Regions from separate parts of the [Ruminococcus] lactaris ATCC 29176 genome, predicted to be linked through region 2. Evidence: predicted binding sites of a transcription regulator. Region 2 holds the regulator's gene; each other region holds the start of a gene.
What was found. The regulator HrcA, encoded in region 2, represses chaperone genes, less so after heat shock. The targets are predictions, from matches to a motif close to TGTTAGCACTCNNNNNNNNNGAGTGCTAACA.
Positions count from the first base shown of each region.

Region 1: a site for HrcA is predicted at 3,197-3,227, ahead of NQ541_RS08830 (co-chaperone GroES). Genes of this name have one in related genera too.
Region 3: a site for HrcA is predicted at 2,978-3,008, ahead of NQ541_RS08750 (glycoside hydrolase domain-containing protein). Genes of this name have one in related genera too.
Region 4: a site for HrcA is predicted at 2,549-2,579, ahead of clpB (ATP-dependent chaperone ClpB). Genes of this name have one in related genera too.

Region 1 covers NZ_CP102292.1:1,887,717-1,895,490, forward strand. Annotated here, with positions in the region: gene guaB (IMP dehydrogenase) at 1-864, opposite strand, end outside; gene groL (chaperonin GroEL) at 1,141-2,766, opposite strand; gene NQ541_RS08830 (co-chaperone GroES) at 2,887-3,171, opposite strand; gene NQ541_RS08835 (hypothetical protein) at 3,407-3,733, opposite strand; gene codY (GTP-sensing pleiotropic transcriptional regulator CodY) at 3,749-4,531, opposite strand; gene topA (type I DNA topoisomerase) at 4,626-6,710, opposite strand; gene dprA (DNA-processing protein DprA) at 6,749-7,774, opposite strand, start outside.
Region 2 covers NZ_CP102292.1:883,716-891,489, forward strand. Annotated here, with positions in the region: gene hemW (radical SAM family heme chaperone HemW) at 1-52, shown strand, start outside; gene hrcA (heat-inducible transcriptional repressor HrcA) at 935-1,984, shown strand; gene grpE (nucleotide exchange factor GrpE) at 2,012-2,677, shown strand; gene dnaK (molecular chaperone DnaK) at 2,725-4,587, shown strand; gene dnaJ (molecular chaperone DnaJ) at 4,712-5,902, shown strand; gene NQ541_RS13110 (hypothetical protein) at 6,022-6,204, shown strand; gene NQ541_RS04105 (glycogen debranching protein) at 6,216-7,774, opposite strand, start outside.
Region 3 covers NZ_CP102292.1:1,865,513-1,873,286, forward strand. Annotated here, with positions in the region: gene NQ541_RS08745 (ABC transporter ATP-binding protein/permease) at 1-176, opposite strand, end outside; gene NQ541_RS08750 (glycoside hydrolase domain-containing protein) at 437-2,947, opposite strand; gene NQ541_RS08755 (glutamate synthase subunit beta) at 3,081-4,580, opposite strand; gene gltB (glutamate synthase large subunit) at 4,594-7,774, opposite strand, start outside.
Region 4 covers NZ_CP102292.1:2,093,750-2,101,523, reverse strand. Annotated here, with positions in the region: tRNA gene NQ541_RS09850 (tRNA-Gly) at 204-274, shown strand; gene NQ541_RS09845 (DMT family transporter) at 463-1,356, shown strand; gene NQ541_RS09840 (TVP38/TMEM64 family protein) at 1,374-2,024, shown strand; partial or broken gene NQ541_RS13245 (LysR family transcriptional regulator) at 2,049-2,311, opposite strand; gene NQ541_RS13240 (hypothetical protein) at 2,339-2,524, shown strand; gene clpB (ATP-dependent chaperone ClpB) at 2,682-5,270, shown strand; gene NQ541_RS09825 (Y-family DNA polymerase) at 5,429-6,637, shown strand; gene NQ541_RS09820 (UDP-N-acetylmuramoyl-L-alanyl-D-glutamate--2,6-diaminopimelate ligase) at 6,761-7,774, shown strand, end outside.

The DNA of each region.
Region 1 (7,774 bases), 1.0 Mb from region 2:
TGCCTCGATCAATGCCTTTGCTGCTTCTCCTGTCGCAACATTTCCTGCAACAACCTGAAGATCCGGATATGCATCCTTTACCATTCTTACAGTACGGAGTACATTAGCGGAATGTCCATGTGCGGAGTCCATAACAACAACATCGACATGAGATTTCACCAGTGCCTCTACACGATCCAGGCAATTTGCCGTAATACCAACTGCTGCTCCACAGAGAAGTCTTCCCTGCTCATCCTTTGCAGAAAGCGGATATTTGATCTGCTTCTCAATATCTTTGATCGTGATAAGCCCCTTTAAATTGCCTTCATCATCTACGATCGGGAGCTTTTCTTTTCTTGCCTTTGCAAGGATCTTCTTTGCCTCTTCAAGAGTAATTCCCTCTTTGGCTGTGACCAGTCCTTCTGAAGTCATGGACTCTTTGATCTTTTTGGAAAAATCTGTCTCAAACTTGAGGTCACGGTTCGTAATGATTCCTACAAGCTTACGTCCCTCTGTGATCGGAACTCCTGAAATGCGGAACTTCGCCATCAGATCATTTGCATCCTCCAGTGTATGCTCCGGAGAAAGGAAAAACGGATCAGTAATAACACCATTCTCAGAACGCTTTACCTTGTCTACCTCTTCTGCCTGCTGTTCGATTGACATATTCTTATGAATGATACCAATTCCACCCTGACGTGCCATTGCGATCGCCATGCGGTGTTCTGTAACTGTATCCATTCCGGCACTCATCATCGGGATGTTCAGTCTGATCTTCTTCGTCAGATATGTTGAAAGATCGACCTGATTCGGGATTACTTCCGAATACGCAGGTACAAGAAGAACATCATCAAATGTAATACCTTCTCCAATAATTTTTCCCATTATGCAAATACCTCTCTTTCCTTATAAGATCCAACTATTAGTGATTGTTACCTGTTATAGTACCTAAATTCAGATCAGTTGTCAAGAACTTTAAAACTTCGACAAAGTCAATCCTGTTGATTTATGTTAAATAGTATTATTAACTTCTGCTTATAACTGCCTCCGAAAAGCACTTTTTATTCCGAAAGTACTTGTATAATAAAAAAGTGCGGAAACGTCTGCACATTTCCGCACCCCATTTTCTTTTCCGGTTCTCAACAGGATGATGAACACTGCTTACATCATACCCATTCCGCCTGCACCGCCAGCCGGCATAGCAGGAGCATCTTCTTTGATCGTTGCCACAACTGACTCTGTTGTCAGCAGAGTAGATGCAACACTTGTTGCGTTCTGAAGAGCACTTCTTGTTACCTTTGCAGGATCAAGGATTCCCTTCTCAACCATATTGACATACTTCTCATTATAAGCATCAAATCCTGTGCCAGGCTCAGACTCTCTTACTTTATTTACAATAACTGCACCCTCAAGTCCCGCATTCTTTGCAATCTGATACAGTGGAGCTTCCAGAGCTTTCAGGATGATGTTCGCACCTGTCTTCTCATCGCCTTCAAGTTCATCAGCAAACTTCTTAACTTCTTTGGAAGCGTGAATGTACGCTGAACCGCCTCCACCGATAATTCCTTCTTCTACTGCTGCTCTTGTGGCATTCAGTGCGTCCTCCATACGGAGCTTTGCTTCTTTCATCTCAGTCTCTGTTGCTGCACCGACACGGATCACTGCAACTCCGCCTGCCAGTTTTGCAAGTCTTTCCTGAAGTTTTTCTTTATCAAATTCAGAAGTTGTCTCTTCAAGAGCTTTCTTGATCTGTGCAACACGGTCTTCGATTGCATTCTTATCTCCACAACCATCAACGATTACTGTATTCTCTTTCTGTACTTTTACAGATTTTGCACGGCCAAGCTGATCCATTGTCGTCTCTTTCAGGTCAAATCCAAGCTCTTCTGAGATCACCTGTCCGCCTGTCAGGATAGCGATATCCTGCAGCATTTCTTTTCTTCTGTCGCCATATCCCGGAGCTTTTACAGCTACTACGTTGAATGTTCCACGCAGTTTGTTCACGATCAGGGTTGTAAGAGCTTCACCTTCGATATCCTCAGCGATGATAAGAAGTCTTGCTCCTGACTGTACAACCTGCTCCAGAAGTGGAAGGATCTCCTGGATATTGGAAATCTTCTTATCTGTGATCAGGATATATGGATCATCAAGAACTGCTTCCATCTTCTCCATATCGGTTGCCATATAAGCTGAAATATATCCACGGTCAAACTGCATACCTTCTACAAGATCCAGTTCTGTCTGCATAGTCTTGGACTCCTCGATCGTAATCACACCATCGTTGGATACTTTTTCCATCGCATCTGCTACCATCTGTCCAACTGCATCATCTCCTGAAGATACGGCTGCAACTCTTGCGATCTGCTCTTTTCCGTTTACCTTGCTGCTCATCTCACGGATGGCTTCTACTGCTTTATCTGTTGCCTTCTTCATTCCCTTTCTTAAAACAATCGGGTTTGCTCCGGCCTCCAGGTTCTTCATTCCCTCATGGACCATTGCCTGTGCCAGTACCGTAGCTGTTGTAGTACCATCTCCGGCAACATCATTGGTCTTGGATGCAACCTCTCTGATCAACTGTGCTCCCATATTCTCAAATCCATCTTCCAGCTCGATCTCTTTTGCGATCGTAACACCGTCATTGGTGATCAGTGGTGCTCCGAAAGATTTATCAAGGACAACATTTCTTCCTTTTGGTCCTAACGTAACTTTTACTGTATCTGCCAACTGGTTTACACCTTTTTCAAGTGCTGCTCTGGCTTCTGAGCCATATTTAATTTCCTTTGCCATCTCACTGCATCTCCTTTTCATTCTTTTCGATCTATCATCTATCTCTGCTTCTCTGATCTGTTCCTGTTCTTCAGATCTGCCCGCCATTCTTCTCAGGATTTCTCCGGCTCTGAATGTACTTTACTCAACGATTGCAAGAATATCATTCTGCTTAACGATGATATATTCCTCGCCATCCAGCTCAACATCTGTTCCGGCATACTTGGAATAAATAACTTTATCTCCGACCTTTACCTGCATTACAACTTCTTTTCCATCAATATTACCGCCAGGTCCTACAGCGATAACTTCTGCCTCCTGCGGCTTCTCTTTCGCCTGTCCCGGTAATACGATACCGGACTTTGTAGTCTCTTCTGCTTCTAACTGCTTTAAAACGATCTTGTCACCTAATGGTACTAATTTCATTGTAATTCCTCCTTGATATTCAGCTTATTAGCACTCTTTTCACTTGAGTGCTAACCCATGAATATAAAATAGCACTCCACTTCCCATTTGTCAACCTAGTTTAGATTTTTTTTAGATTCCTTCCTGTATCGTACCTGCACGAATGCAGCCTGCCGGGTTTATGCAACCAGAAAAGAGCCACAGGTTCTTTCCTGTAGCTCTTCTTTACGTTCTTTTATGCCTTTTATGGGGTTTCTTATATGTGTCTCGTTGCCCGGCGGTCTTCGTAGATATTATAAAATCCATTCTCAATGCGGAACTTTAAGAGATTGATTCCCTCTGACCGGTATCTCTCTTTTACGACACCGGAACAGCACAGAAGTTCCGTCTTCGTGGAAATATAACACCGGTACTTTGCATCCAGCAGAATCGCTGTCAGTTCATCCTCTTTCAATTCAAGATAAATGTATTCGTCCTCGATATCATACTTATATACCCGGCAGGCTCGTGTTGTGTCGTCAAAAATTCCATCCGCAGATATCACTTTTTCCATTTGCAGATCAACAGGATTTCCCTCATACATAGCTGTCTTTCCTTCCTAATACATCCGCTCTTTCTCAATCCGTTCCAGTTCTGTAAATACATAATCGTTCAGTACTTTGATGTAAGTTCCTTTCATACCGGAAGACCGGGACTCGATCACACCCGCACTTTCAAACTTACGCAGTGCATTCACGATCACGGAACGGGTAATTCCTACACGGTCAGCCACTTTGCTTGCAACCAGAATCCCCTCTGTTCCGTTCAGCTCTTTAAAAATATGGATGATCGCTTCCAGTTCTGAAAATGAAAGGGTACTGATCGCAGCCTGGACAACATGCTCTTTTCTCGTCTCTTCAGCACTTTCTTCATTCACTGAACGAAGCATCTCAAGTCCGACAACCGCAGTGCCATACTCGCTGAGAATAATATCATCAATGGAATAGGTAGCATCCTGCTTATAAATAAATAATGTACCAAGTCTTTCTCCCGCAATATCAATCGGTGTAATGATCGCCTGACATCCCTCTACTGCATCAGCAGAAAATCCCAGAGTCTCAAGATTTACATTTTCCTTGGTAGACAGGACGCTTAAAAGACGCTCATTGAGCATACTGTCAATATGCGATCCGACTGCCTCGGTGATCAGTTCATGAATCTCTCTGACATGATCACACTTGCTGACTCCCAGAATCTTTCCTTTCTTACTGACAACCAGTACATTGGAGTCAAGAATCTCCGTCAGGACGGCACAGATATCATTAAACACTACTTTGCTGGAATTATTATTATGCAAAAGTTTATTAATCTTTCTGGTCTTATCCAATAATTGTACGCTCATTGTCTCCTCCACAATTCTAAGTTGTATATACAAATGCAAAAAATTTTGTAAGCAAGTCTATATTATCATACAATTCTGAAAACATCAATGTAATTTACGCATGATCCTGCTCTTTTTTCAGACTTGTTACATAACCACACTGCTCATCTGCACATACAAGCTTATTTCCCTTTTCAACCATATATCCACCACACTGTGGACACTTTTCTTTCGACGGCTTCTGCCATGACATAAATTCACATTCCGGATTATTCTCACAGCCGTAATATCTTCTTCCCTTTTTCGTCTTGCGGATCACGACATCTTTTCCGCATATCGGACATGGTACTCCGATTTTTTCCAGATACGGCTTCGTATTTCTGCATTCCGGGAATCCCGGGCAGGCAAGGAATTTTCCATGCGGTCCATACTTGATGACCATATTTCGTCCACATTCCTCACAGACTACATCAGTCACCTCATCCTCGATCTTCACACTCTCCAGCTCTTTTTCTGCTTTCTGCACAGCTTCGTCCAGATCCGGGTAGAAATTACGGATGACTTCTTTCCACGGTACTTTTCCCTCTTCAACCATATCCAGAAGCCCTTCCATATTTGCTGTGAAATGCACATCCACAATACTAGGGAAAGACTGTTTCATCATATTATTGACAACTTCCCCGATCTCGGTCATGTAGAGATTTTTTCCCTCTTTTGTCACATAGCGTCTTCCCAGAATCAGAGAGATCGTCGGAGCATAAGTACTAGGTCGTCCAATCCCCAGTTCTTCCAGTGTCTTTACAAGACTTGCCTCCGTATAATGTGCCGGCGGCTGGGTAAAATGCTGCTTTGGCTCAAACTCTTCTCTTGTCAGTACTGAATCCATACTCAGATTTCCGACAAGAACATTGCTCTCCTCTTTCTCTTCCTCTGCTTCTGTATAGACGCAGCGGAATCCGTCAAAAGCTACTTTTGAAGTTGCAACGGTAAAGCAATAACCTGCTGCCCCGATCTTAACCGCCGTTGTCTCATAACGTGCCGGCTGCATACGGCTTGCCGTAAAACGTTTCCATATCAGTTGATACAGACGGAACTGATCTCTCGTAAGAGACTCTTTTATTGCCGCCGGTGTCCTGGAAATATCAGTCGGACGGATTGCTTCATGGGCATCCTGGATCTTCTTTCCATCATTTTTGATCTGATTTCCTGCAGCCACATATTCCGCTCCGTAAACCGAACCGATATATCCTCTTGCTGCAGCATCTGCCTCATCCGAAATACGTGTCGAATCCGTACGCAGATAGGTAATGATACCTACGGTTCCACTGCCCTTGATATCCACACCTTCGTATAATTGCTGTGCAATACGCATCGTCTTCTGCGTTCCAAAATTCAGAGCCTTTGCTGCCTCCTGCTGCAAGGTACTGGTCGTAAACGGTAACGGTGCCTTGCGGATCCGCTCACTCTTTTTAATATCCGTAATCTGAAACTCTGCATTTTCCAGAGCTTTCAGAATCTCATCCATTTCCTTTTTAGAATGAATCGTCATTTTTTCTTTCTCAGTTCCGTAGAACTTTGCCGTCAGTGGACGTCTTTCGCCTTTTACCTTAAGAACTGCCTCCAGCGACCAGTATTCTTCAGGAATAAATGCATCGATCTCTGCTTCACGGTCTGCAATAATGCGAAGTGTCACTGACTGGACTCTTCCTGCACTCAGACCTCTTTTCACTTTCGCCCAGAGCAGCGGACTGATCTTATATCCCACCATACGGTCCAGCTCTCTTCTTGCCTGCTGGGCATCTACCAGGTTCATATCAATATCTCTTGGATTTTTCAATGATGCCTTTACTGCATTTTTCGTAATCTCGTTAAATGTGATACGCCGCATCTTCTTTTCGTCCAGCTTCAATGCTGTGGCAAGATGCCACGAAATAGCTTCTCCCTCACGGTCAGGGTCGGTTGCAAGAAAGACTTTATCTGACTTTTTTGCTTCTTTTCTGAGCGTTGCAAGGATATCTCCTTTCCCACGGATTGTAATATATTTTGGTTCGTAGTCATTGTCTACGTCAATTCCAAGCTGACTTTTCGGAAGATCCCTTACATGTCCCTGAGAAGCCGTCACGGTATAATTACTTCCAAGGAATTTCTTAATTGTCTTTACCTTTGCAGGAGACTCCACGATTACAAGATAATGTGCCATAAATCTACTTCCTCCATCCGGCAGAAGTATTCTTTCTTCTACCTTCTGATATAATAATTCTTTGAAACTTCTTTTATATATCCCTGTAACTCCAAAGATACCAGAACACGCATCAGTTTCCTGATTTCCAGTCCTGTCTCCAGCACTAAATGTTCCACATTCTTTGGATACAGACCGACACAACTATACACCAATTCATCTTCACTTTCAAGCGTTTTTTTATTTTTATCAGGTTTTATCTCCGTCTTTCTGCACAAATTATCCGGCATAATTCCCCATTCATTCAGCAGGTTTTCGGCTGACAGGAGTACACCGGCCCCCTGTTGGATCAGCCGGTTACAGCCGGTACTGAGCGGACTGTCTACCGGTCCGGGCAGAGCATAAACCTCCTTCCCCTGTTCCAGTGCCAGGTCGGCTGTGATGAGTGAACCACTCCGTTCTCTTGCCTCCATGATAAGGATCACATCAGACAGACCGCTGATGATCCGGTTCCTGAGCGGGAAATTGACAGCCAGCGGCGGCGTACCGGGTGGAAATTCAGACAAGATCCCACCTCCCTGCTCCAGAATATCCATATACAGACCAATATGTTCTCTCGGGTAACAGATATCCACACCACAGCCCAGAACTGCAAACGTTTTCCCCTTCTCCATCAACGCACCACGATGGCCCATTCCATCAATTCCTCTTGCCAGTCCGCTGATGACATCGACTCCTGCCTGTGCCAGCTTTCTTCCATATTCTACTGCATATTTTTCTCCGTAAGCGGTGCAGTTCCTCGCTCCTATGATCGCTGCCTTCTCAGTATCTTTTCCCGGAAGTTTTCCTTTCACGAATAATGCAAATGGAAAGTCCGCAAGCTGAAGTAATTTTGGGGGATATTTTTCTGAATAATACGGGATTATACGGATTCCTTTTTTCTTCATTTCCTCGCAGATTTTCTCCGGATCTTTCCTCTTTTGTGCCTGCCGGATTTCCTGACCGTCCTTTTCTGTCAGAAAAGGGAATTTTTTCAACTGCGTTTCTTCTATATAATATGCATTTCTGCACGATTTCAGAGCTTC
Region 2 (7,774 bases):
AGGGATGGATGTAAGTAATTACGTGCTGGCGGAGTTTTTGCTGGGAGAATAAATTTGTATTTGTTGGGGTGATACGCTTGGAAAGCAGAAAACTTCTATATGGCAGAGCGGACGCGGAAAGCAGGATATTCCTTCGCGGTGCAGGCCCGCTTTACCTCAGCCCGTTGACCGTTTGTAACTCGAAAGTGGAAATCTTCGTGCAAAGGCACTCGATTTACTTTCTCTAACAAACGCTGCAAAGTGTCTTCGGAACGCTCCTGCTAATGCACCTGCTCAGGAACACCCTGCTTTCCGCTGGTAGTCACAGCAAGAAGTTTTTTTCTGACTCCACAGCGTAGTCACTCAACAATACAAATTTCAAAAGGATAGAAAAAGCCGGATGGCTATTGACTAAGATATTCGATCGTAAATATTAGACAGTAGATATTGTATTTACTATTTGACTAATCATTTATCTTAGTTGATAGCCTTCCGGCTCTTTATTTCTTATTGAAATTTCGTATTTGTTGAAAGAAAATATCCTGATGCGAGGAAAGCTTTCTGACTTGAAACGCCCAATATCCACACTTGTTGTTGCGTGAGCAGTGCATTGACAGGGAGCGTTCCGAAGACACTTTGCCCAACTTGTTAAGGAACGTAAACAGGAGTGCCTCTGCACGAATGTTTCCACGTTCCTGTTACAAGTTGTCAACGGGCTGAGGTAAAGCGGGTCCTGCACTGCGATGCAACAACAAGTGTGGATATGGACGCATTTCTGTCAGAAACACTTCCTGCTGTCGCGATATTTTCACCCCAACAAATACAAATTTTTAAGAATCACTGTTGACAAACGGAAAATGAGGTGCTATCTTATTACCTGTAAGGTGTTAGCACTCAAAAGCAGGGAGTGCTAATAAGCCGAAAGAAAGAGAGTCAGAGAACGGGAGGAAGAGTGATGGCAATGGATGAAGCATTGACAGAAAGAAAACTTACTATATTAAAAGCTATCATTCAGAATTATCTGGAGACCGGTGAACCGGTTGGTTCAAGAACTCTTTCAAAGTACACTGACCTGAAGCTCAGTTCAGCTACGATTCGCAATGAGATGGCGGATCTTGAGGATCTTGGATATATTTTCCAGCCACATACTTCTGCAGGAAGGATACCGTCGGATAAAGGCTATCGGTTCTATGTGGATCTGCTGATGGAGAAAAAAGAACAGGAGATCAGTGAACGTGAGGATGCTCTTCTTGAGAAGACTGACAAAGTAGAAAAAGTATTGCAGCAGGCAGCAAAAGTTCTTGCCTCCAATACCAATTATGCAACGATGGTTTCGACTCCGGTCAACAGTCGCAATACTTTGAAGTTCATTCAGCTTTCCCAGGTGGATGAAGAGCAGATCGTAGCGGTGATCGTACTCGGTGGAAATGTAATTAAGAATAAAATTATTGAAGTAGGCGAAACCTTAAGTAATGAGAACCTGTTGAAGCTGAATATGCTTCTGAATACAACACTGAACGGACTGTCGATCGATCAGATCACATTGGGACTGATCGCCAGGTTAAAAGAGCAGGCAGGAATCCACAGTGAAGTGATCGGACACGTTCTGGATGCAGTTGCCGAGATTATTCATGTAGATAATGATATGGAGATCTATACAAGTGGTGCGACAAATATTTTCAAGTATCCGGAGTTGAGTGATAAGCAGAGTGCACAGGAGATCATCAGTGCTTTTGAAGAAAAGCAGCAGTTGGCAGATCTGGTCACAGAGACGCTTGCCAGTGAGGAAAATCACGGGATTCAGGTTTATATCGGAGATGAAGCTCCGGTGAAGACGATGAAAGACTGCAGCGTGGTAACAGCCACATATGAACTTGGAGAAGGCATGAAGGGAACGATTGGAATTATCGGTCCGAAAAGAATGGATTATGAACATGTCATGAAGACGCTGAAGACCCTGCAAAGTGAGTTGGATGCGATTTATAATAAAGAACCAAAAGGATAGAAAGGTAGAAAGCTGGTGACAGAGAACATGAGCAAAGAAGATATGGTGAAAGAGGCTGTAGAAGAGGCGAAAGCAAAAGCTGAAGCAGAAGAAACCAATGCTACAACGGCAGAGGCAGAGGAAGCTGCTGAAGCAGAAGCAAAGGAAGATGCCGAAGATACAGCAGAAGCCGGAGAAGAAACCGGATCTGAAGAGGATCAGGGAGAAGAAAAATCCGGTGAGAAAAAAAAGTTCTTCGGAAAGAAAAATAAGAAGGACAAAAAAGACGAGAAGATCGAAGAGTTAAATGATCGTATCACTCGTCAGATGGCAGAGTTTGATAACTTCCGCAAGAGATCAGAAAAGGAAAAGTCCCAGATGTATGAGATCGGTGCGAAAGATATCATAGAAAAAATTCTTCCGGTCGTTGACAATTTTGAACGTGGATTAGATTCCATACCGGAAGAGGAAAAAGGTTCTCCGTTCGCAGAAGGAATGGAGAAGATCTACAAGCAGCTTATGACGACACTGGATTCACTTGGAGTGAAACCGATCAAAGCTGTTGGTCAGGAGTTTAATCCTGATTTCCACAATGCAGTCATGCATGTGGAGGATGAAGAATTCGGCGAAAATGTTGTTGCTGAAGAATTTCAGAAAGGCTACATGTACCGTGAGAGTGTTGTAAGGCACAGTATGGTAAAGGTAGCAAATTAATTTGAGTTTTATCAAAACCAGAGAATAAATAGAGGAGGAAATTTATCATGGGAAAAATCATTGGTATTGACCTTGGTACAACAAACAGTTGCGTAGCTGTTATGGAAGGTGGACAGCCTACAGTTATCGCAAATACAGAAGGTGCAAGAACAACACCGTCTGTTGTAGCATTTACAAAGACAGGAGAGCGTCTCGTAGGAGAACCTGCAAAACGTCAGGCAGTTACGAACGCTGCAAGAACGATCTCTTCCATTAAGAGAGAGATGGGTACAGATTATAAAGTAGATATTGATGGAAAGAAGTATTCTCCACAGGAGATTTCAGCAATGATCCTTCAGAAATTGAAAGCGGATGCAGAAGGATATCTTGGAGAGAAAGTAACAGAAGCTGTTATCACAGTTCCGGCTTACTTCAACGATGCTCAGCGTCAGGCTACAAAAGATGCCGGTAAGATTGCAGGACTTGATGTAAAGCGTATCATCAACGAGCCTACAGCAGCAGCTCTTGCTTATGGTCTTGACAACGAGAAAGAGCAGAAGATCATGGTATACGACCTTGGTGGTGGTACATTCGATGTATCTGTTATCGAAATCGGTGACGGAGTTATCGAGGTTCTTTCAACAGCAGGTAACAACAGACTTGGTGGAGATGACTTCGACCAGAAGATCACAGATTATATGCTGGCAGACTTCAAGGCAAAAGAGGGTGTAGATCTTTCAACAGATAAGATGGCTCTTCAGAGATTAAGAGAAGCAGCAGAGAAAGCTAAAAAAGAACTTTCAAGTGCAACGACAACCAATATCAACCTTCCGTTCATCACAGCAACAGCTGAAGGACCGAAGCATTTCGACATGAACCTTACAAGAGCTAAATTTGATGAACTGACAAGAGATCTTGTAGAGAAGACACAGGAGCCGGTAAGACGTGCACTTTCTGATGCAGGTATCACAGCTTCCGAGCTTGGTCAGGTACTTCTTGTTGGTGGATCAACACGTATCCCGGCAGTTCAGGAAGAAGTGAAGAGACTGACAGGCAAAGAGCCAAGCAAATCTCTGAACCCGGATGAGTGTGTAGCACTTGGTGCTTCCGTACAGGGAGGTAAACTTGCAGGAGATGCAGGTGCAGGCGATATCCTTCTTCTTGATGTAACTCCACTGTCACTGTCTATCGAGACAATGGGTGGTGTGGCTACAAGACTGATCGAGAGAAATACAACAATTCCGACAAAGAAGAGCCAGATCTTCTCTACGGCAGCAGATAACCAGACAGCTGTAGATATCAACGTAGTACAGGGTGAGAGACAGTTCGCCAAGGATAATAAATCACTCGGACAGTTCAGACTGGATGGAATCCCGCCGGCTCCACGTGGAGTACCGCAGATTGAAGTTACATTCGATATTGATGCAAACGGTATTGTAAATGTATCTGCGAAGGATCTTGGAACAGGTAAAGAGCAGCATATTACGATCACAGCAGGTTCTAATATGTCTGATGACGATATCGATAAAGCTGTGAAAGAAGCAGCAGAGTTCGAGGCTCAGGATAAGAAACGTAAAGAAGCAATTGATACAAGAAATGAAGCCGATGCTATGGTATTCCAGACAGAAAAAGCAATTCAGGATGTCGGAGATAAACTGGATGCAGCAGATAAGGCAGCCGTAGAAGCTGACGTACAGGCATTGAAAGATATCCTTGCAAAATCTGCACCGGAAGAGACATCTGAGGCTCAGGTTGCAGAGATCAAAGCTGCAAAAGAGAAATTGATGGAAAGTGCTCAGAAGTTATTTACAAAGATGTATGAGCAGAATGCAGCAGCAGGAGCACAGGCTGGTCCTACACCGGGAGCAGGTCCGGCACCGGAAAGTTCTGCAAATGATGATGTAGTAGACGGAGATTACAAAGAGGTTTAATCTGATTCATGTAATCTGAAAGATTTACATCAGAAAAGTATGAAGAATAAAGGATTCTACGAAGCTGTAGGAATATAGCTTCGTAGAATTTCTTGAGGTTATAGAAAGGTAAAGTAGTTGTATTATGGCAGAGGCAAAAAGAGATTATTATGAAGTACTCGGCGTAAGTAAGGATGCCGATGATGCTACAATAAAAAAAGCATATCGTCAGCTTGCAAAGAAGTACCATCCGGATATGAATCCGGGAGATAAAGAAGCTGAGAAAAAGTTCAAAGAGGCTTCTGAAGCCTATGCCGTTCTGAGTGACGCTGACAAACGTCGTCAGTATGATCAGTTCGGCCACGCGGCATTTGAGGGAGGTGCCGGAGGTGCAGGTGGATTTGGCGGCGGATTTAATGGAGCTGATTTTGGAGACATTTTCGGAGATATCTTTGGAGATCTGTTCGGAGGTCCCAGAAGAGGCGGAACAAGTAATGGCCCGATGAAAGGTGCCAATATCAGAAAAAGTGTCCGCATTACGTTTGAAGAGGCAGTACATGGATGTGAAAAAGAGCTGGAGCTGGTTCTGAAAGATCCATGTGAAGACTGTCATGGTACAGGTGCAAAGCCGGGAACTTCTCCCGAGACTTGTCCAAAGTGTGGTGGAAAGGGTCAGATTGTTTATACATCCCAGTCTTTCTTTGGTACTGTACAGAATGTGCAGACCTGTCCGACCTGTGGCGGTTCAGGAAAAGTTGTAAAAGAAAAGTGTCCGAAATGTGCAGGAACCGGATATACCGCAAGTAAGAAGAAGATCAAAGTTACTATTCCAGCAGGAATTGATAACGGACAGAGTATCCGTATTCGCGAAAAAGGCGAGCCGGGAGTTAATGGCGGTCCGAGAGGAGATCTGCTTGTTGAGGTAAATGTATCCAGACATCCGGTATTCCAGCGTGTAGATATGAATATCCTCTCTACAGTTTCAATATCCTTTGCGATCGCAGCACTTGGTGGAGAGATCAAGATCCCGACAGTAGATGGAGATGTAGTCTGCACGATCAAGCCGGGAACAAAAACCGGAACAAAGGTACGTTTAACCGGAAAAGGTGTTCCGTCATTGAGAAATTCACAGGTCAGAGGAGATCATCTGGTTACAGTAGTGATCCAGACACCGGATCATCTGAGTGCAGAAGCAAAAGAAGCTCTCAGAAGATTTGATGAGTTGACAGGAAATACACTGAAACGCAGTGAAAATACAGAAACCGCAGAGGACAAAAAGTCAAAGAAGAAGTCTTTCAAAGAAAAAGTGAAAGAAGTTTTTGAAGATAAAGAATAAAAAGTCCTGAATAGTGAGTTAAGGTTTCAGGCAGAAAGAATGGCAGAGGAAAAGCAATTTTCCCTGCCATTCTTTGAAATTATTTAAGTGGAATCCCGAATAGATACTATATTTAATTGATGTTGGGGTCAAAAGCCCCCAACAATGATGCCAACGGATTGTTTCGTGCTACGCACTCCCACAATCCTACCCGCTATTCGCATATCATGGTGCTTACGCCCCACTTTTATGCTCATATCGGGGCGGGTCTCAAGGTCATTCTACCACCAGTGTGCAAGCACACGTGGTTTCAGACCTTTTGACCCTGACATCTTTAATTTCTTTCCCCCACAAATACAATAACAGACCGTTCTCCAAGCAGAACGGAGGAACCGGCAGCAGGTATTTCAGAATCCGTGAATGTCTGCTGTTTTTTGTCTCCTGTATTGACGGCAATCTTCCAGGTATAGCCGTCCGGGAGCTGAGGCAGAGTCAGAGCAGCGGAACACCAGTGTGTATTCACGGCAAGGAAGACCAGATCTTCTTTGTGCAAAGAGTCATCATAACCTGAAAAGAGAACGCAGGCAGTGTGACTGCTTTCCGGCAGGTCAGGTTTCCATGGAGTGAGACCATGAAGACTCATGGACGGAAAACCGAGATAACTAGGCTCAAGGTCTTTGCGGATACAGGCATGAGCTTTTCTGAAGTGGATCATATAACGGAAAAACTCATACAATGCTCTGTTCTTCTCTAAAAGTGACCAGTCCAGCCAGGAGATCAGATTATCCTGACAGTAGGGATTATTATTTCCATAGCGTGTATCAGCAAATTCATCTCCGGCGAGAAACATAGGAGTGCCACGGCTGCACATCAGGACAGCACAGGCATTCATCATCATTTTTCTGCGAAGAGCCAGGACGGAAGGATCCGTTGTATCTCCTTCCACACCACAGTTCCAACTGTTGTTGTCATCTGCACCGTCTGTATTTCCCCAGCCATTGGCTTCATTGTGCTTTTCATTATAGCTGTAGAGATCGTAAAGCGTAAATCCATCGTGGCAGGTCAGAAAATTAACAGAAGCATTCCTGCCCCGGAAAACCGGATCATAAAGATCGGGTGAACCGGTGATCCGGCGGGCAGCAGCCTGGGAAAGAAAATCATCTCCTTTCAGAAAACGACGCATATCATCCCGGTAACGTCCATTCCACTCAGCCCAGCGTTTCCAGGAGGGAAAAGATCCGACCTGGTAGAGTCCGCCGGCATCCCAGGCTTCTGCGATCAGTTTTACATTTCCAAGGATGGAATCAAAAGCCAGACTGCGGAGAAGCGGAGGCTGGTGCAGAGGAGTTCCGTCCTCGTTGCGTCCGAGAATGGAAGCAAGGTCGAACCGAAACCCGTCAACACGGTATTCGATCACCCAGTAACGAAGACAGTCCAGGATCATATTTTGCACTACGGGATGATTACAGTTGAGCGTATTTCCGCAGCCACTGAAATTATAATAATGTCCATCGGGAGTGAGCATGTAGTAAATCTGGTTGTCAAAGCCTTTGAAAGAAAAGGATGGGCCAAATTCATTTCCCTCGGCAGTATGGTTAAAAACCACATCCAGAATCACCTCCATGTTCTGGTCATGAAGTTCTTTGATCAGACTTTTCAGTTCCATTCCCTCGCGGTTGTACTCTTTAGAAGAGCTGTAGCTGGTATTTGGTGCAAAAAAGCTGACCGGGTTATATCCCCAGAAGTCGAGCAGCAGGTTTTCATCAATAAGTCGTGCATCCCGCATTTCGTCAAATTCAAAGACCGGCATCAGCTCAACGGCATTGACCCCAAGGCCTTTCAGGTAAGGAATCTTTTCTTTCAGACCGTCGAAAGTACCGGGATGTTTCACTC
Region 3 (7,774 bases), 980 kb from region 2:
CTGTCATACCGGTCCAGCCCACCAATGATATTAAGCAGGGTTGTCTTACCGGAACCACTGGGACCCAGAATGGCAACAAATTCATTATCCCTTAAATTCAGGCTCACATCATCCAGGGCTTTCTGCACCAGTCCCCCTGTTCTGTATTCTTTGCAGACATTCTTTATCTGTAACATAGGCATCTGCTCCTTTTATTTGCATTGTCTTTTATCATACTATATTTTAATTTTTGATACCAGGGGCAAAAGGTCTGACACCACGTGTGCTCGCACACCAGTGGTAGAATGACCTTGTGACCTGCCCCAATATGAGCATAAAAGTAGGGCGTAAGCACCACGATATGCGAATGTTGGGTAGGATTGTGGGGGCACGTAGTGCGTAACAATCCGCAGGTATCATAGTCGGGGGCTTTTGACCCCGACATCTAATTTTTTGGTCAAAAGATCTTTTTTCTTATCCGACACCCATATCCGACTCCCGGTTTTTTCCCTTCTGACAAATAGTTTTTCAATGCTTTTTGCAGACTGGTGTTCTCAGGATATGCCTCCGGATCTTCCAGTATTCTTCCAAAAACCCTTTCCTCTGCCTGACGGTTTTCCAGATTCACAGACTGAATTTCAAAGCAATTCTGAAACTGAAGGATTCCGCTTTCTTTCTCCAGCAGCTCTTTCAGTGCCGGAGAAAGCAGCCAGGATTCGCAGTCATACAGTTTATAGGAAGAACCAAAAAAACGGTCCGCCCATGCAAAAGATGCTTCACATCCTTCACGGCTCAGAGATTCTCCTTCCGGTACATGGACATGGATCACTTTCTGCCCCTCATCCGGCTCAAACTGAAGTCTTCCAAGCCGGAATAATTTCATTTTCAAATGAAGTTTCAGCCACTGCTCCTCGCAAAGTCCGATCTTTTTTCTTTCTTTTACACAATGCCGATACCAGATTGTAAAATCTGAAAATGTCGCATCATACACTTCATCCGGTATTTCTTTTTCTACATACTCTTTATACAGATCCGTTGCAAAACGGACATATAAAGAAAGAAGAAGTCCTTCTTTTTCCTGTTCTCCTGCAAGCATTTCAAAAAATTTTTCTTCTTTTTTATAAAATAATTCTTTCCATCTGTGGTATTCCTGCTCCGTCATCTTCAGAATCCGTACCACATCTCTTCCCTCTTTCGGCAGCCTGATCCTTTCCATCAGTTGTTCTTCATCCACTGCATACCGGCAGGACAGTATACCGACTGCCCGATGCAGCCGTTCCACTTCTTCTGCCAGTTCTCTTTTTATCTGCTCATCTGCCTCCATAAATCCGGCTGTTCCGACTCCGTTGCTTTTTCCTTTTCCATAAAAGCATCTGACACTGTCCAAAAGCTGTTCTGCCTTCTTTTCATATTCCGGTACTTTCTTCATCTGACACAGTTTCCTTACATCATGGATGGCTTCTTCCAGCATCCTGAACCTCGGTGAAACCCGCACATCCGGCTCTTTTTCCCGCCTTTCTCCGGGATACACCAAGAACATATCCCCTGCTTCAAAATAGCAGTGGACATTTTCCTCCAGAGGATCTTTACACCAGGCATCATATGCCCATTTCAGAAATCCATCCGCACCACATGACTCGATATACCAGATTGTCCATGCAGCTTCACCCGGATCACTCATGGAAAAGATGCCCGGATAATCATGGATCATACTGTAAATGCTTGTCAGCTTTCCTTCCTGCCTCCGCCTGCGGACAATCTCCCTGAACAACTCCTGCGGGATCTCCTCATTTGCCAGTGCAGACAGATGGGGTGTCACCGTAAATAGTCTGTCCCACATTTCTTTATTATAATGCACCACCGCACCGCCCACTTTCAGGGAATTTCCGTGCCTGTCCGGGAAAGTTGCGATCAGGTTCAGAGCTGCCTCCATCTCTTCTTTCGGGCGTTCATCCATCGCCAGTATCATCCGGTCAAACCATCCTTTTTCTTCCAGATGTTGTACAAAACTCTGTAAAAATGCACTCCACGCCTCAGTCCAGAACTCACTTCCGGGTTCTGCCTGCTTCTCTATTTCTTTTCCATCTTCCCTGTATCGCAACACATTCCCCCAGGGAACAACAGAATAACACTCTATATAGGACACCTTTACTTCTTTCAGCAAAAACCCAGTCCACCGGTCAAACTCTCCGTATTCAAACTGCCATTTTCCATTTTCTCTTTTCCATCTGACCATGGACGGATAGTCACACCATGTCTGATGATACCACGGTTCTTCCACGATCGAAGCTGTTCCGATTTTTCCACCAGCCTCCATATAAGGCCGCATCTGCCGTTTCATGATCTGAAGATGCTCCCTGCCAAAAGGTTCAACCTGATAATATGCCGCACTGGCATAAGGATACTGCCACAGATTCAGATAATACTCATTGTCCTGGTCCAGCTTAAGATCCAGCACCCGGATCTTTAACTTCAGGCTCTGCTCCCCACCTTGTTCTGTTCTCACCCGGATTTTTGTACTGTAAAGCCCCGGTTTTGCATCCTGAGTCGTTGACACCGTGATCCAGATCGGCTGGATGATTCTTCCGTTCTTCTCCAACAGCTTTTCACGCTCCATCTGTGAACCATAGATCACATCCGCACTATAGCTTTTGTCTCCCTTCGGTGCTTCCGGCAGACGGTACGACCTCGGCTCCGGGATCCAGTTACTTCCCGTATACGTGCTGATCCATTTTTGAAATTCTGCTCTTACCTCTATCCCTTCAGACAAATTTCCTTTTTCATTCATCACCGGATCTGCGATCAGTTCCAGGTCTTCTGCCTTTTCGTCCAGGATCACTTCCGCCGCTGCATTTCCACGGTCTCCCTGCCATAAAAGCAGTCTCTCCTCCTGCCGATGCTGCTCCGGTATTCTGTCCCACTCGGCTCTCCGTTCTTTTTTTATAAATGTATACTGACTGATTCCCATGGTTCTCTCCTGCTATCAATTATTTTCATCTGTTAACGCTCATTATATCACAGGAAGAAAAAAGATACCCATAGATTTCTCTACGGATATCTTTTTCAGAGAAGATTCCTGTTATATTTTTCAGAGGAATTTCCTACTGTATATTCAGGTTTGTATAACCCATCAGGCTTTCATCAATTTCTCTTGCAACTTCGCGGCCCTCGCGGATCGCCCACACAACAAGTGACTGTCCCCGGTGCATATCCCCTGCTGTAAACACATTTTTTACATTCGTCGCATATCTGCCCGGCTCTGTTTTTACATTCGTGCGTTCATTGATTTCCACACCAAATGCTTTTGTCACATAATCCTGGCTTCCAAGGAATCCTGCTGCGATCAGAACCAGATCCACCGCCACTGTATATTCACTTCCCGGAATTTCTTCCATTCTCATGCGTCCGGTCTTTTCGTCTTTTTTACTCTCAAGTTTCACAAGAACAGCCTTACACAGCTTTCCTTTCTTATCCTTGATAAATTCTTTGACCGTTGTGGTATACACACGCGGATCTGCACCAAAAACTGCGATTGCCTCCTGCTGGCCATAATCGGTCTTGCAGACTCTCGGCCATTCCGGCCATGGATTGGATGCAGCTCTCTGATCCGGTGCCTTGGGCATCATTTCCAACTGAACCACACTTTTTGCTCCATGACGGATGGAAGTTCCAACACAGTCATTTCCTGTATCTCCACCACCGATGACCATGACCTTCTTTCCTTTTGCAGAAATATATGTGCCATCCTTTAACTGCATATCATTTGCCCATAAGGCTTTTGTCGTTGATTTCAGAAAATCTACCGCAAAGTAAATTCCTTCTGCATCCCGCCCCGGTACTTTGATATCTCTTGGATTGGATGCACCACATGCAAGTACAACCCGGTCATAATTTTTCAGGATCTCTGACGGCTTGATTTCTTTTCCTACATCACATCCGGTCCGAAACTCAATTCCTTCCTCTTTCATGATCTCGATCTTGCGGTCAATGATCTGCTTTTCCAGCTTCATATTCGGAATACCATACCGCAGCAGACCGCCCGGCTTGTCTTCCCGTTCAAATACCGTCACCTGATGTCCTCTCTGATTCAGAAGATCTGCGGCAGCAAGTCCGGACGGACCGGATCCGATCACTGCAACTTTCTTTCCGGTTCTTACTTTCGGTGGATTTGCCTTGGCATAACCCATCTCATAAGCATTTTCAATGATGGCATATTCATTGCTCTTTGATGCCACTGCCTCCTGGTTCAGTCCACAGGTGCAGGCATTCTCACACAGTGCCGGACATACACGGGAGGTGAACTCCGGGAAATTATTTGTCTTCTTCAGACGCAGATAGGCTTCTTTCCAGTTTCCGTTATAAATCAGATCATTCCATTCCGGTACTAAATTGTGGAGCGGACATCCGCTTGCCATCCCTGCCAGTAATTTTCCTGACTGACAGAATGGAACTCCGCACGCCATACAGCGTGCTCCCTGAAGTTCCTGTTCTTCCTTTGATAACGGCGTATGGAACTCGTTAAAATGCTGTATTCTCTCAAGTGGTGTCTCCGCTATTTTATCCTGTCTTTTATAATCCATAAATCCTGTCGGTTTTCCCATCTTCCTACGCCTCCTATCTTCCGTTCTTAATCAGGTTAAATGCCTCGATCTTTGCTTTTTCTCTGCTCAGACCTTTTTCTTCCATCTGAATGATCGTTGACATCATTTTCTCATAATCTTCCGGTATGATCTTCTTGAACTTCGGAAGATACTCTTTAAAGTTATCAAGGATCTTCTTTCCGACCTCTGAATTTGTATAGGCTACATGCTCCTGGATCATGCCTTTGAGTTCCTGCACATCATACTTATCGGTCACACGCTCGATGTTGACCATCGCTTTGTTGACTTTCTGATAAAGTCTGCTGTCAAGGTCAAGAACATAAGCAATACCGCCGCTCATTCCTGCTGCAAAGTTCTTTCCAACCTGTCCCAGTACAACGACACATCCTCCGGTCATGTACTCGCAGCCGTGATCGCCGACACCTTCTACCACTGCTCTGACTCCTGAGTTTCTTACTGCAAATCTTTCTCCTGCCACACCACCGACAAATACTTTACCACTGGTAGCTCCATATAAAGCAACGTTACCGATGATGATATTCTCATCTGATTTGAACTTCACGCCCTTCGGCTGGCATACGACCAGTTTACCACCGGAAAGACCTTTTCCGAAATAATCGTTGCTGTCTCCGGTCAGTTCAAGAGTCAGTCCCTTCGGAATAAATGCACCAAAGCTCTGACCGCCTGCTCCTTTACACTGGATCACGAAGCTGTCTTCTTCCAGTCCTTCAGGATATCTTCTCGTGATCTCTGATCCGAAGATTGTTCCGAATGCACGGTCTGTATTCGTGACATCGACTTCAAGTCCTCTCTTTTCTCCCCGCTCAAGTGCCGGAAGAAGCTGCTTTACAAGCACTTTTTCATCCAGGGTCTTACCAAGTTCAAAATCGTAAACTTTCTTTGGATTGAAGATCATGCCTTTCTTTTCTTTTGCATATGGGTTATACAGCACGCTGCTCAGATCCAGCATAGCCGCACGACGGGAAGTCGGTACATCCTTCACTTTCAAAAGATCGGTACGTCCAACCAGTTCGTCTACTGTGCGGACACCCAGCTTTGCCATATATTCTCTCAGTTCTTCTGCAATAAACCGCATGAAGTTGACTACATACTCCGGCTTTCCTGTAAATCTCTTTCTCAGTTCCGGGTTCTGCGTAGCAACTCCCACCGGACACGTATCCAGGTTGCAGACTCTCATCATCACACAGCCCATCGTTACAAGCGGAGCTGTGGCAAATCCGAACTCTTCTGCTCCCAGCATTGCTGCGATCGCCACATCACGGCCGCTCATCAGCTTGCCGTCTGTCTCAATGCGGACACGCTCACGCAGCCCATTCTGGATCAGTGTCTGATGCGTCTCGGCAAGTCCGAGTTCCCACGGAAGTCCTGCATTCTGAATGGAGCTTCTCGGAGCAGCTCCGGTTCCTCCGTCATAACCTGAGATCAGGATGACTCCTGCACCAGCTTTCGCAACACCGGCTGCCACAGTACCGACTCCTGCCTCTGATACAAGCTTCACTGAAATCCTTGCATTTTTATTTGCATTCTTACAGTCATAGATCAACTGTGCCAGGTCTTCGATGGAGTAGATATCATGGTGCGGTGGTGGTGAGATCAGACTGACTCCCGGTGTTGAATGACGGGTCTTTGCGATCCACGGATATACCTTTCCTCCCGGAAGATGTCCACCTTCTCCTGGTTTTGCTCCCTGTGCCATCTTGATCTGGATCTCTTTTGCACTGACAAGATATCTTGATGTCACTCCGAAACGTCCTGAAGCCACCTGCTTGATGGCCGAGCATTTATTTGTATCCAGTCGCTCGATATCCTCTCCACCTTCACCGGAGTTGGATTTTCCGTGAAGCATGTTCATGGCGATTGCCATGGTCTCATGAGCTTCTTTGGAAATGGATCCGTAGGACATGGCTCCTGTCTTAAATCTTGTTACGATGGAATCTACGCTTTCCACTTCTTCGATCGGAACGCTCTTCTTCGGATAATTAAATTCAAGCTGGCCTCTCAGGTTGATCTTTTCGCCCTCTTCATCCACCATCTGTGTGTACTGTTTGAACAGATCATAACTTCCGGTTCTTGTAGACTGCTGAAGCATGTGGATCGTCTGTGGATTGTAAAGATGTTCTTCTCCACCGCTCTTATATTTATGCTTTCCGACGCTGTCCAGTGTCATATCTACAGCAAGTCCCAGCGGATCAAAGGCCTCTGTATGGAATGCAGTATAATCTTCTGCAATCTCCTCAATTCCGATTCCACCGACACGGCTGACTGTATCGGTAAAATAACGATTGATAAAGTCACTCTTCAGACCGATCGCCTCAAAGATCTTTGCTCCCTGATAAGACTGGATCGTTGAGATTCCCATCTTGGATGCGATCTTGATGATTCCATGGATCACCGCAGAGTTATAGTCATCCACCGCTGCGTAATAATCTTTGTGAAGCAGATTTGCCTCAATCAACTGACGGATGGACTCATGTGCCAGATACGGGTTGATCGCACATGCTCCATAGCCCAGCAGGGTTGCAAAATGATGGACCTCTCTCGGTTCCCCACTTTCCAGGATCATGGCAACAGAGGTTCTCTTCTTTGTGCGGACTAGATGCTGCTGCAATCCCGATACAGCCAGAAGTGACGGAATTGCTACATGATACTCATCTACATCCCGGTCTGTCAGGATCAGGATATTCGCTCCCTCACGGATGACTCTGTCTACTTCGATGAACAGATATTCAATGGCTTTTTCCAGGCTCGTATTCTTATAATAAGTGATCGGGATCTCTGCAACTTTGAATCCGTCCACATTCATGTTCTTGATCTTCAGAAGATCGGTATTGGTCAGGATCGGGTTATTTACCCTGAGCATCTTACAATTTTCTTCTTTCTGCTCCAGCAGGTTTCCGTCTTTTCCAATGTAGATCGTAGTGGATGTAACAATCTCCTCACGGATCGCATCAATTGGCGGGTTCGTAACCTGGGCAAATAACTGCTTGAAATATCCAAACAACGGCTGACGCTTTTTAGAAAGAACGGACAGTGGTGCATCCATTCCCATGGCTGCGATTCCCTCTCCACCGTTCTTTGCCATGGTCAGAATGGAGGTCTTCACATCTTCATAAGAATATCCGAATGCTTTCTGAAGCTGTGTACATTCTTCCGCCGTATATTTCGGAACATCT
Region 4 (7,774 bases), 1.2 Mb from region 2:
TGAAAAAAGAGCAGCCTGTGAATAAGCAGTAAAATGGCAGACAGTTCCTGTGCCGAAAAAGCAGAGGCTGGTACGAAACCGGCTTTTGGTAGAGAACTGTCTGCCTACCTATAGAATGATTAAAAATTGCAAAAATCGAAAAAAATAAAATTAGCACTTGCAATTTTTGAAAAGTATGGTAATATATTATTTGTGTTTGACACGCGGGTGTAGTTCAATGGTAGAACACCAGCCTTCCAAGCTGGATACGTGGGTTCGATTCCCATCACCCGCTTATTTTTATACCTTTGAAAGTCTTCGGTTATGTAACGGAAGACTTTTGAAGGTTTTTTCTTTTATTCAGAGCATATATTATGATGTAGGATTGTGGGAGTGCGTAGCACGGAGCAATCCGTAGGCATCAAAGTCGGGGGCTTTTGACCCCGACATCTATATTATAGGAAAAGGCGGGGGAAATTGCAGATGACAGACGAAAGAAAAAAAGTAACAGGGCATATACTGGCATGTGGAACGCAGATCATGTGGGGAGCAACTTTTGTATCGACAAAAGTATTGTTGAAATATTTCCTTCCTGTGGAAATCCTGTTCACAAGAGCGGTACTTGCATTTTTGGCATTGTGGGTTTTCTTCCCGCACCGTCTAAAAGTTGCAGATAAGAAGAGAGAACTGGGATTTGCGGCTGCAGGTTTCTTTGGGATTGTGATGTATTTCATGATGGAAAATACTGCATTAACGATGACTTATGCATCCAATGTAGGAATTATTGTTGCATGTGCACCGTTTTTTGTTGCGGTTATGGTTGGAATTTTCTTTAAAAGTGAACGACCGGGAAGAAACTTTTTTATAGGATTTGTGATCGCCATAACCGGAATTATTCTGATCAGCCTGAACGGGCAGAAAAGCCTGAATTTAAATCCGGCAGGTGATTTCCTCGCTTTTCTTGCAATGATTTCCTGGGGATTGTATTCTGCGACTGTTAAAAAGATTGAAGAGTGGAATTATCCAACGGCTGCGGTAACAAGAAGAATTTACTTTTATGGAATTATTTTTCTGATTCCGGTGCTTATTTTGCAGCATGCGATGTGGGATATGGACGCATTGAAACGACCGGAAGTAATCTCCAATTTTCTGTTCCTCGGTGTCGGTGCAAGTGCTGTTGGATTTTTCCTCTGGAATTTATCAACAAAATGGATCGGAGTCGTCAAGACCAGTGTATATATCTATGTTTCCCCTGTCGTGACGGTAGTATTATCAATGTTTGTATTGGATGAGAAAATGACCGTCGCATCCGTTTCAGGTTCGATCTTGATACTGATTGGACTGATTATTTCGCAGAAAAGAAAAAAAATTAATTAGAAAGCGAGGAAACCGGAATGAAAAAATGGCAGAAGACCGGATTACTGATCGTGTGGTGTATCATTATTGCAGGATGCTTTTATTTTAGAAAAGAACTGACAACTGAGCAGATCCTGAACCATACACCCGGAAATTTATTGGCAGCATTCTTTATGATGATGGGACTGTTTGCTGTAAAAAGCGTCAGTGTCGTTATTTATTCCGGTCTGCTTTTTGCGGTAAGCGGAATGATCTTTCCAATGAAATTTGCCATTGCCGTGAATTTCTGCGGTGCTGCCATCATGGTTACACTTCCCTGGCTCATAGGGAAAAAAGGTGGCGGTACGATGGTCAGTTCGATTATGAAGAAGTATCCGAAGACGGAGAAGTTAAAAGAGATCTGTACAGGAAATGGGTTCATACTGACATTTCTTCTTCGGGTGATCGGAAAAATACCGAGTGATGTCCTGAGCCTGTATCTTGGGGCAATTGGAATTGATTATAAAGTCTATTTTGCCGGAAGTATGCTGGGACTTCTGCCTCATTTATTTACATTCCCGATCATGGGAATGAATATTCAGAATATTCATTCAACGGAATTTCGGATCTCTGTAGGAATTGAGGCCATCTATATGGCATGTTCAGCCGGGTTTTACTGGATTTATTCAAAGAAAAGAAAAAGAAAGTAATAAAAATAAAAAGCAGCAGAAAAGAAATCCCAGTCCGTGAAGAGCCATCACTCCGGCATTTGTGCCGAGATTGCTGGTAAATATAATGTCCAGTTTATCAAAATCATTGCCAAACCAGTTGGCTAATTCACTTTGGATTGTGGTACGTTCCGGGAGAATCAGCGGAAGACCGAGCAGATCCTTTTTTGTGAAAGAGGATCATCTGCCTTCATAGTAACAACCCAGTGGTCGCTGCCCTGAATGCGTAGATAGTCTAATCCCTCTGTGCTGACAGGCTCATTATGAAGTCCAGGAAAATGTGCTTTATAAAAAATATGATGTTGGGGTCAAAAGCCCCCAACAATGATGCCAACGGATTGTTTCGTGCTACGCACTCCCACAATCCTACCCGCTATTCGCATATCGTGGTGCTTACGCCCCACTTTTATGCTCATATCGGGGCGGGTCTCAAGGTCATTCTACCACCAGTGTGCAAGCACACGTGGTTTCAGACCTTTTGACCCTGACATCAAAAATTTTTGAAAAATTAGCACTCAACTCTTTACAGTGCTAACAATACGTGCTATATTTCTACTAGAACACGAAAGAAAGACTCCGCAGATCATCTGAAAGAAGAGTTTCGTGGAGAAAGCTTGTGGTTCAAAGGAGGGAAAGACTATGAATATTAATAAATTTACGCAGAATTCTTTGCAGGCTGTTCAGAACTGTGAGAAGATTGCCGCAGATAATGGCAATCAGGAACTGGCACAGGAGCATCTGCTGTATGCATTGCTTACGCAGGATGACAGCCTGATTTTAAAATTACTTGAAAAAATGAGTATCCAGAGTCAGCTCTTCGTAAATCGTGTAGAGCAGGCGATTGGGAAAAGACCAAAGGTTCAGGGAGGCAAGGCTTATGTCGGCCAGGATCTGAATAATGTTCTGATTCATGCTGAAGATGAGGCAAAGCAGATGGGGGATGAATATATTTCCGTTGAGCATCTGTTCCTTGCCATGATGAAATATGCAAGTCGTGAGATGAAAGAATTATTCCGGGAATTTGGTATCAGCCGGGAAGGATTCCTGCACGCTCTTTCTACTGTCCGGGGAAATCAGAGAGTCACCAGTGATAACCCGGAGGCAACTTATGATACTTTAAATAAATATGGTCAGGATCTGGTGGACAGGGCAAGAGAGCAGAAACTGGATCCGGTGATTGGACGAGATGAAGAGATCCGCAATGTGATCCGGATCCTTTCAAGAAAAACGAAGAATAATCCGGTGCTGATCGGTGAACCCGGTGTAGGTAAGACGGCAGTTGTAGAAGGACTTGCCCAGCGGATCGTCAGCGGAGATGTACCGGAAGGACTGAAGGACAAGACAATCTTCTCATTGGATATGGGAGCATTGGTCGCAGGTGCAAAGTACCGGGGAGAATTTGAAGAGCGTCTGAAAGCCGTTCTTGAGGAAGTAAAAAATAGTGATGGAAAGATTATCCTTTTCATTGACGAGCTGCATACGATTGTTGGTGCCGGTAAGACAGATGGTGCTATGGATGCAGGAAATATGTTAAAGCCGATGCTGGCAAGAGGAGAGCTGCACTGTATCGGAGCAACGACACTGGATGAATATCGGAAATATATTGAAAAGGATGCGGCACTGGAACGTCGTTTTCAGCCGGTTCTCGTAGATGAGCCGACCGTGGAAGATGCCATTTCAATCTTAAGAGGATTGAAAGAAAGGTATGAAGTTTTCCATGGAGTAAAGATTACCGACAGTGCATTGGTAGCTGCAGTTACACTATCCAACCGTTATATTTCAGACCGTTTCCTGCCGGATAAGGCAATCGATCTTGTGGATGAAGCGTGTGCATTGATCAAGACAGAACTTGATTCCATGCCGACAGAATTGGATGAACTGCGTCGGCGTGTAATGCAGATGGAAATTGAAGAGTCTGCATTGAAAAAAGAAGAAGACCGTCTGAGTAAAGAACGGCTGGAGCATCTGCAGGAAGAGCTGGCAGAACTGAAAGAGCAGTATGCAGGTAAGAAAGTCCAGTGGGAGAATGAAAAGAAATCGGTTGAGCATGTTCAGAAGATCCGTGAGGAGATCGAGCAGGTCAATAAGGAAATTCAGAAAGCACAGAGAGAATATGATCTGAATAAGGCAGCAGAACTGCAATATGGAAAACTCCCACAATTGCAGAAGCAGTTGGAAGAAGAGGAAGAACGGGTGAAAGCCAAAGATCTTTCCCTGGTGCATGAAGCGGTGACAGATGAAGAAATCGGACGAATCGTTTCAAGATGGACGGGGATTCCGGTAGCAAAATTAAATGAAAGTGAGAGAAATAAGACGCTCCATCTTGCAGATGAACTGCATAAGCGTGTGGTTGGTCAGGACGAAGGCGTAGAACTTGTAACGGAGGCAATCATCCGTTCCAAAGCCGGAATCAAAGATCCGAGTAAGCCAATCGGTTCATTCCTGTTCCTTGGTCCGACCGGAGTCGGTAAGACGGAACTTGCAAAAGCACTTGCTCAGAGTCTGTTCGACGATGAGAATAATATGGTCCGTATTGACATGAGTGAGTATATGGAGAAATATTCCGTGTCCAGACTGATCGGAGCTCCTCCGGGATATGTCGGATATGATGAAGGCGGACAGTTGACAGAAGCAGTCAGAAGAAAACCGTATTCGGTTGTTCTTTTTGATGAGATCGAGAAAGCCCACCCGGATGTCTTTAATGTGCTGTTACAGGTACTTGATGACGGACGAATCACAGATTCTCAGGGACGCACGGTCGATTTCAAGAATACGATCCTGATCATGACCTCCAATATCGGAGCAAATTATCTGTTGGAGGGCATCAAAGAAGACGGATCTATTGACGAACAGTGTCAGAAAATGACAATGAATGACCTGAAAGCTCATTTCAGACCGGAATTTCTGAACCGGTTGGATGAGATCATTATGTTCAAGCCACTGACGAAGACCAATATCCGCTCGATTATTGATCTGCTGGTCAAAGATGTAAACCGTCGGCTGGAAGAAAAAGAACTTCAGATCGAACTGACAGAAGCTGCAAAAGATTTTGTAGTGGAAGGCGGATACGATCCGATGTATGGTGCAAGACCACTGAAGCGGTATCTGCAGAAAAATGTGGAGACGCTTGCAGCAAGACTGATCCTTGCAGGAAATGTCGGTCGGGGTGATACAATTCTGATCGATGTCAGAGATGGAAAACTGGAGGCTGTGGTAAAGCAGGGATAAGCTGGACGGCATAAATTGATAGCCGGAAGAGAGCAAAGAAGAAAGAGATGAAAAGCTCCCCGTGGTATGGTACAATAAAAGTACTGTATCACGGGGATTTTTTAATGTATACAAGAAATGAAAGGTATCTGACTAGAATATAAGAAGGGGAGCATCTTATGCGGAAAATAATTTTTCATATTGATGTCAACTCTGCATACTTAAGCTGGACAGCAGTAGAGGAATTGAAAAAAGGAGCAAAAGTAGATCTCCGGCAGATTCCTGCGATCATTGGTGGGGATCAGAAGTCCCGCCACGGAGTTGTCCTTGCAAAATCTCCATTAGCAAAAAAGTACGGGATCAGGACGGGGGAACCGGTTGTAAATGCATTCCGGAAATGTCCGAATCTTATCATGAAAGCACCGGATCATAAAATGTATCGTGAGAAGAGCCGGAGACTGATGGAGTATCTGCGTACATTTACTGAAGAGATTGAGCAGGTCAGTGTGGATGAGTGTTATATGGATTTTACGGAGATCGCGGACAGATTTCCATCTCCGCAGGAGGGAGCTGAATGGATCAGGAAGGGCGTGAAGAAGCAGTTCGGTTTTACGGTGAATATTGGTATTTCAGAGAATAAGCTGCTGGCAAAGATGGCTTCAGATTTTGAAAAACCGGATAAGACGCACACCCTTTTCCCGGATGAGATCCGGCAGAAGATGTGGCCGCTTCCGGTCAGTGAGCTGTATATGGCAGGAAGATCCAGTGTGGAAATACTGAAAAAGCTGGAGATCAATACGATCGGTGATCTGGCAAGGTCAGAGGAGGCACTGATCGAGCTTCATCTGAAAAGTCATGGACGTATGTTGTGGGAGTTCGCCAACGGGATCGGAGATGATCAAGTGCAGTCTGTACCGGATGAGGCAAAAGGAATCGGAAATTCAACGACACTGGCGGAAGATGCAGTCACCTATGAAGAAGCAGAAAAAGTGCTGAAGAATCTGGCAGAGAGTGTCGGCATAAGATTGAAGAAAGCAGGGAAAAAAGCCGGAATGCTCAGTGTGGAGATCCGGTATTTTGATTTTCGGAATGCATCGCATCAGATGCAGCTGGAAAAGCCGTCCGCACAGCCGGAGGTACTGCTTGAAAAGGCGGGGAAATTATTTCAGGAGTTATGGAGCGGAGAGCCGGTAAGACTGCTGGGGATCAGGACTTCTAAGTTGGTGGAAGAGTCCGCACCGGAGCAGTTGACCCTTTTTGACCTGAAGCCACCGGAAGAACCGGATGAAAAGCATAAGAAACTGAAAGCGGCACTGGAGGAATTGAACAGCCGTTTTGGGAAAGATACTGTTATAAAAGGAACTCTGTACCGTCCGAAGAAAAAGTGAGAGCAGAAAAATGCATTGCCCGGCACAGGCAGTGTGGGCAGCAGAGGCAGGAGAAAAAGTGGCACATAAAGAAAAATTATGTTATGCTATAGCAGTGAAAGTCTATGCAAGGAGGGAAGCGTTGTGAGATTAGATACATTATTGGAGCGATTGGAATATAAAGTGGTTCAGGGAAGTGCAGAAACGGAAGTGACAACCTTGATCAATGATTCAAGAAAAGTAGAGAACGGGTCTGTCTTTGTCTGCATCAGCGGTGCAGTGTCAGACGGTCATAAGTATGCGGCAGAAGTTGCAGAAAAAGGAGCGGCTGCAGTCGTTGTGGAGAAAGATGTGGAAGTGCCGGCAGATGTGACGGTCATTAAAGTCGAAGATACGAGATATGCACTGGCACTGATGTCAGCAGCGTATTTTGGGTATCCGGCAGAGAAGCTGAAGATTGTGGGAATTACCGGTACAAAGGGAAAGACGACGACCACTTATATGATCAAGTCTATTCTGGAGGAGACAGGACATAAGGTCGGACTGATCGGAACGATCGAGGCGATCATCGGAGAGAAAAAGATCCCTGCAGCCAATACGACACCGGAGTCCTATACGATCCATCAGTATTTTGCAGAGATGGTAAAAGAAGGATGTGACTGCGTGGTCATGGAGGTGTCTTCGCAGGGACTGATGCTCCACAGGACAGCAGGGATTCCGTTTGAGATCGGTATTTTTACGAATCTCGGAAGAGATCATATCGGCCCGAATGAACATAAAGATTTTGAAGATTATAAGAGATGTAAGGGACTTCTGTTCAAGCAGTGCAGACTGGGAATTGCGAATGTGGATGATAAATATTTTGAGGATGTTTTCTCAGGTGCAACCTGTAAAGTGGAGACCTTTGGATTTTCGGAAAAGGCAGATCTGCGTGCAGAGAATGTGCAGTTGGTATCCAGACCGGGATATCTGGGAGTGGCATATCATGTAGCAGGAGTGATGGATTTTGATGTTGAAATCGACATTCCGGGAACGTTCAGCGTCTACAATTCTCTGACTGCGATCTCAGTATGCAGACATTTTGAAGTGCCGGCAGAACTGATCAAAGATGCCCTGAAAAAGGCAAAGGTAAAGGGAAGAATTGAGATGGTCAAGGTG